One region of the Pseudoalteromonas sp. CST2 genome, then DNA from elsewhere that is predicted to be linked to it. Evidence: predicted binding sites of a transcription regulator. Region 1 holds the regulator's gene; each other region holds the start of a gene.
The links. Region 1 encodes LexA, which represses DNA repair genes until DNA is damaged. Its sites were predicted from a motif close to TACTGTATNNNNATACAGTA; they were not measured.
Positions count from the first base shown of each region.

Region 2: the regulator LexA is predicted to act here: its motif matches at 1,339-1,358, upstream of PSH41_RS12080 (SulA-like leucine-rich domain-containing protein).
Region 3: the regulator LexA is predicted to act here: its motif matches at 827-846, upstream of dinB (DNA polymerase IV).

Region 1 covers NZ_JAQREO010000015.1:78,630-80,905, forward strand. Annotated here, with positions in the region: gene coxB (cytochrome c oxidase subunit II) at 1-468, opposite strand, end outside; gene lexA (transcriptional repressor LexA) at 941-1,558, opposite strand; gene PSH41_RS16705 (PaaI family thioesterase) at 1,736-2,176, shown strand; gene PSH41_RS16710 (hypothetical protein) at 2,187-2,276, opposite strand, start outside.
Region 2 covers NZ_JAQREO010000008.1:91,045-93,320, forward strand. Annotated here, with positions in the region: gene PSH41_RS12070 (DUF6172 family protein) at 1-230, shown strand, start outside; gene PSH41_RS12075 (YchJ family protein) at 359-838, opposite strand; gene PSH41_RS12080 (SulA-like leucine-rich domain-containing protein) at 881-1,315, opposite strand; gene PSH41_RS12085 (tetratricopeptide repeat protein) at 1,599-2,054, opposite strand; gene PSH41_RS12090 (NCS2 family permease) at 2,172-2,276, shown strand, end outside.
Region 3 covers NZ_JAQREO010000019.1:72,188-74,463, reverse strand. Annotated here, with positions in the region: gene dinB (DNA polymerase IV) at 1-815, opposite strand, end outside; gene PSH41_RS18685 (acyl-CoA thioesterase) at 1,292-1,714, shown strand; gene PSH41_RS18680 (aldo/keto reductase) at 1,781-2,276, shown strand, end outside.

The sequences.
Region 1 (2,276 bases):
ATTAGCAAGGTTGGCTATTTCGTCTTGAGGGGTAGATAAAATAGAGTAAAACTCTACGTCTTCGCCCATATATTCATAATGCCACTTCCACTGTGACCCTGTAATTTTAATGGTTAAGTCGGCCTTACTGGCATCTTCCATCGCAATGAGGGTTTTAGTGGCAGGGATTGCCATGGCAATTAAAATAACAAACGGAATGGCGGTCCAAAGAATTTCTACTTTGGTACTTTCATGAAATTGGGCAGGAACTGCCCCTTTAGATTTACGGTGATGAATCAGTGCCCAAAACATTATTGCGAACACTATCACCCCAATCACACAACATATTAAAAATATGGTCATGTGTAGCTGATATACATTATTACTTATATCGGTTACGCCCTTGCGCATATTGTATTGGCTATTAGCCAGCACTTGCTGCGGGAACATAATCAACACAAGCCACAAGGTAGAGGTCAGTTTACCCATGTGACGGCTCCTTTGATGCTATTGCGAATGCAAAGCGAAGAGGCATACGGCTTAAACGCCAATTCGTTATTTTTATTTTTTAACCAATCTTATTTTTGATTGGTATCGCTAGGACAACAAAAGGTTTGTGTATATTGTGTGTTCTCATAACTAAAAAGCTGTGAGTTATTGTTAGTCCAGCACATTAATGATTAGCTAAAAAACGTACAACAAGCAAGTTTTAGTATAAAAAACAATCAAGTGATATTTTAAAATTGACTAAATGACGACGTATTAAATTGTTATTTAACAGCCAAGATACGAGCAAAATTAAGGGATGTAACACGCTTAGGAAGATAAAAGTATGAGTGAAAAAAAGTTTACAGTCTAAATAATTTTAGGGCGTTTTGAGATGGCGGAAGGTTTGTTTTTAAAACAAAAATGCACACTAAAAAGTGCGCATTTATAGATATTACTTAAAAATAGTTAAAAATTACATCCAATCGGCATTTCTTATTACGCCAACGGCTAACCCTTCAATATTAAACGACTCGTTTTCAAGGTCTACTTCAATTGGCGTAAACTCTTCGTTTTCGGCGTGTAATAATACTTTTCGGCCTGCTTTTTCTAGGCGTTTTACGGTAACGTCTTCATCTACTCGCGCAACCACAACTTGGCCGTTTTCAGCTGTTTGAGTACGGTGTACGGCAAGTAAGTCGCCATCCATAATACCTATATCTTTCATACTCATGCCGTTAACACGCAGTAAAAAGTCGGCGGCTGGTTTAAACATAAGTGGGTCTATTTTACAGTGACTCTCAACATGTTCTTGCGCCAAAATAGGCGAACCCGCTGCAACTCTACCTATTAATGGTAGCCCTAGTTGCTCAGGCTCCTCTTCTTCAACCAATTGAATACCACGGCTTGCGCCTGGTTTCATTTTAATAACACCTTTTTTGGCAAGCGCTTTTAAGTGCTCCTCTGCGGCATTGGCACTTTTAAAACCGAGTGTTTGCGCAATTTCGGCACGTGTAGGAGGCATACCAGTGTCTTTAATAAAAACTTTTATTAGTTCGAGTATTTGAGCTTGGCGTTTAGTTAATGGTCGCATACAACTGGTTTTCCATACAGTACATTTAACTGTGAGTATATACAGTTAAATAAAAATCGCAAATTTAAATTGTGCTTTAAAATAGCTAAATACACCGCACTTGGATAAATTTTAGGTAATTACAGACGTTCAGTATTTAAAATGCTATAAATTTGCTTTCAATATAAAGGAGTAATTATGAGTATTTGGCATCAACCCATCACATTAGAGCTTTGCAAACAGTTAGATGAGGGAATAAACGGCCAAGGCACGCTAATGAAAACCATGGGCATAGAAATAACCGAAATAGGAGATGATTACCTAGTGGCTACCATGCCTGCTATTCCTGAGCATCATAATCCTATTGGTATGGTACATGGTGGCGCAAATGTGGTACTTGCCGAAACCGTAGCAAGCTACGCCGCTAACTTTGTAGTGGACTTTACAAAATTTTATTGTGTTGGACAGGAAATTAGCGCCAGCCACTTAAAGGCCTCTCGAAATGGCACTTTAACCGCCGTTACTCGTGCATTTCATATTGGTAAGCGCAGTTCTGTATGGGAAATAAAAATAACCAATAGCCGCGGCGAGCTTTGCTGCGTATCAAAAATGACCGCAGCGGTTGTCGAGCGCAAATAATTAACTATGGCTACTTTTCGATAGGGTAAATCGTTATTTCCATACCAGCGCCAATGGCAGATATGCGTAGCAGTGTATCTGCATGTAGAGCTTGGTTAAA
Region 2 (2,276 bases), on a different contig from region 1:
TGAAAAAATATTTGAAAAGAGAGCGCAATAAAACGCTACCTGTTGAAGCTGATTACTGGGCGTTTGACTGTAAGTTTGGTACAAGTGCCGATGATGCCGAAGTTGTTCACGTAGCTGAAATTAACAACAAGATCAGCGAAATCGAAAAGCAGGCGCTTACTTCATTCTATGTTGAGATTTTAGCTAGACCTGCGCAGCGTGAATCGTTCGATTTAGATGATGATGAATAACCAATAGCAATATTGTAGAAAATGGACCTAGATGGTCCATTTTTTGTTTATGGCAGTTATTAACATGTTTAGTTGTATAGAGTAGCGCTTAAATAAAAAGCTATTTTATGCTAAGTGTTTAGCTTATTTTATACACTGTGACACTTTTTATATTTTTTGCCGCTTGCACATGGGCAGGGGTCGTTTCTGGCAACTTTTATATCGGCGACCGGATTAATAATACCCTCTAAATAACGCCATTCACCGTCCTCTTTTATAAAGTCTGATTTCTCATCCAACTCACAATATAAGTTTTGGTAAAAATAATACGCATTAAAGGCAACATAACCTCGCTCATCACTTTGCTGCGTATCGCGCACAACTAATTTTACAAAGCGGCAGCTATTGGCAAAGTCAGCAATTTCATTTACTGGGTTTTGTGCTTGTTTTTCTTTGGCGTAAGTTTTAAATACATAAGATGCATTTTTTAATGCATAAGCACTAAAGCGCGAACGCATTAGTTGCTCAGGTGTGGCTGGGGTTTTTATATCAAGATGATAAGGCTGGCAACAGTCGCCATAATTAAGCTGACTGTTGCATAAGCAAGCGCTAGTACTGGTTACACTCATAAAATACTAATTAACATAAATTAAAAATGTATTTTACCAAGCTTATTGAGTAAGTGATATTGCTGTAGTACTGGTTTTTTTAGTAAAGCAAAATAGCTTAGCGCTTCTTTTGTTTAAATTAAGCGATAAATTAACAAGCTGCTGCTCACTTACTATATCTGTCCACGTAATAATGGCTGCAAAGTTACCATTATGAAGTGCTGAATTAAGCACATACTCTAAATTTACTAAATGCTTTTGTCTTATTACAAGCAGTTTGCTGGTATCTATAGAGCAGCTATCTAGCAAGGCTTTACTAGGCACATGGTCGGGCGCAATCAGTAAGGTCCACGCGTTAGAGCTATTGTATTGGTGCAACACTTTTAGCATCTCAAACGTAGCAGAAATTTCATCTTCTACTTTTATTAAGTTTACCGACTCACTTTCATTATGTTGTTGGTAGCTTTTAACGGTTCTTACGGTAATTGGCTGTAGCATAGGTCTCACTCACTGGGTTTATATACAGTACGTGTATACAGTAGTTTATACAGTTGTTGTGTGCAAGCGTTTTTTGTTATTTTTTATACAGTTAATGGTTTTAAAAAGTAAAGAATAAAAATAACCATTTAAAAACAGTGGGTTATAGTTTAAGCTGTGTAAGTGAAAGCTGAGGGTGTTTGCAGTACTGTATAAAGTGTAGCAGTGTTATACAGTACTTAAGGGATGGCTATACAGTTATTTTAGTGTGTTTTACAGTGCTTAGCTGTTAGCTATACAGTAGTTAGTTATTTTTTGGAATTAAGTGGGCAAACTGAATTTGGTGGATTTGCTCATACAAACTGGCTGCATAGCACTGAGCGTCTTTAAGACGTTTGGTGTCGATATATTTTCTTAAATCATTTAAAGCCGCGGTTGCCGGTTCATAGCCTTGGCTGCTGGCTAAACTCAGCCATGCTGCTGCGTGAAATACGCTTTTTGGTACGCCTTGGCCTTTGACAAAAAATAACCCTAAATAAAACTGGGCGCGATGATTTCCGGCCATTGCGGCAAGGCGCATCCACTTAGCTGCCAACGGTGCTTGGTTATGCTTTAAATAATACAGTGCTTTGTTAAGTGTTGTTTGCTCACTTACATCACTATTGTTTTCAGCGCTGTGGTTTGTAGGCTGTGTTACAAAATCTAAAATATTGTTTAATTGCTGCTCTAAGTCTTGTCCGCTAGGCTGAGTCTTATTCATATATTTTCTTTTTTATAGTTTCTACGTCAACAGTTTAGTATATCGCAAGGTAAAATGTCCTGTTTATACTTAATTTTATGGTAAAATTACGTCACTTTTTACTATCACAAGTCTATTATGCTCGAAGCTCTATTTAAACTCCGCGAAAACAACTCCAATGTGCGACGCGAAAGCATTGCTGGAATCACTACTTTCATTACTATGGTTTACATTGTATTTGTA
Region 3 (2,276 bases), on a different contig from region 1:
CGCGCTGTTAGCTCTTCCAGTAATTTAGGTAACTGATCTAAACATTCTTGTAAGCTATTTTTATTGTATTCATAGGTGTGTTCAACACTAAGGGATTTACGCACTCGCTCAGTGGTTACTTTACCAATATATTCGCCAGCACATTTTTGATAAAGCGATACACCAAAATTCCCCACGTGCTGCTGCATCCAATTAACGCCTTTCTCGCGAACGTCTTTACCTGTGTATAACCCCTTTAAATTAAGCTTTTCGAGGGTTACTTTGCCCACACCAGGGATTTTACCCAGGGGTAAATTATTTAAAAACGCATCAACTTCATCCGGTAAAACCACAAATTGGCCATTGGGTTTATTTTCGTCACTGGCTATTTTGGCAATAAACTTAATGGGGGCAACTCCGGCAGAGGCAGTAAGGCCGGTATCGTTATAAATATCTGCTCTAATTTGCTGAGCAATAAGCGTTGCGCTGCCTTTGCATGCGGTGCTGTTGGTTACATCTAGGTAAGCTTCATCAAGCGACAGCGGCTCTATTTGGTCGGTATAGCGTTTAAATACAGCGCGTATTTGGTTAGAAATTTCTTTATAAACCGCCATGCGCCCAGGCACAATAACTAAATCGGGACATAATTGCTTAGCGCGGTAGTTAGACATAGCCGAGCGAACACCATATTCGCGCGCTATATAATTTGCTGTAGAGAGCACACCACGACGGCTATTGCCACCAATCGCTAAAGGCACACTGGCAAGTTTGGGGTTATCGCGCATTTCAACCGCTGCATAAAAGCAGTCCATGTCGATATGAATAAACTTTTTCATTACCACATAACAACTGTTTATTTATACAGCCATTATTAAGGATTCACTTTCATTAAGCAAGCCCATTAAAGCCTGTTTAACTTGCTAAAGTTAAAAGCGCTACTAGGTGTAGCGCGTTAAACCGTACAAGCTTTAAACAGCTTTTTTAAAACGGCTGCTTAAAGCGCTTTGATTTTTTAAAGCAATGTAGCCAAAAAACAAACTCCAATAAAAACCCCGCAGCTAAAAGCATTATGCCGCCGGAGGCATTACCCATTGCATAGCAAGCAAAAGACGCTATAAAAACTAAACTGGCTAAAGCCCAATTAATTATATTTTGCATGTGTGTTCTCGTGTGTGTGTTGTCTGTGTTATTTAACTGTAGTCCTAAAAATAAATAGGTACAATCATCTTATAAAAAAACATGGCATTTATTGTCTTGAGCTACAAACACCATATTGATAACCTCATTCATTTAAAACTAAGAGTACACATACATGCAAAGGTTCAAAGATCAGCACCCTATTCATACCGATATCACCGTAGCATGGGCCGATATGGACGCCCTACAACATGTTAACAACGTGGTGTACTTGCGTTATTTTGAAATTGCGCGTATCGATTTTCTAAATAAAATAAATCAGTTTGATACGATAAAACCAGGTGGAATAGGCCCGGTCATTAGTGAAAACAATATTCGCTATAAACGTCCAGTGACCTTCCCAGATACCTTAACCGTAGGTATTACTATTTCAGATATAAAAAGCGACCGTTTTATGATGAATTACTCTGTATTTAGCCATGCTCAGCAAGCTATTACTACCACAGGCTATTCTCAAGTTGTTATGTTTGACTTTAAAACAGGACAAAAAGCGGCGATTTCAGAGCCATTACTATCGGCACTACACCAATTCGCTTAAGTAGGTTTATTGCGAATTGGTATTAATTATCCACTCTCAAGATCTTACATAATTTAAGGATTTTAAATGCAATACAGTCCGTTAGGCAGCAGCGGTGTTGATGTTTCTAGAGTATGCTTAGGCAGCATGACTTGGGGTAAACAAAATACCCAACAAGACGCCGATGAGCAAATAGCTTATGCCTTGGCACAAGGCGTTAATTTTATAGATACTGCCGAAATGTATGCCGTTCCTCCTTCACCAGAGACCTACGGTAAAACAGAGCAAATTATAGGTAACTGGCTAAGTCGCAATGCGCGAAAGCGCAGTGATATTGTATTGGCGAGTAAAATTGCAGGCAATGGCTTGTCGTGGGTACGAGATGGCGGCGATATAACACGCAGCGCTGTCATTGAGGCCGTAGATAACTCGCTTAAACGCCTACAAACCGACTACATAGATTTATACCAATTGCATTGGCCTAATCGCTCTACCCCACACTTTGGCAGGCAGTGGCCAGGTAAACTCACTTTTAGTGACGTAGATACTGAGCAACAACAAGCGGGTATGCTTGATATTTTAG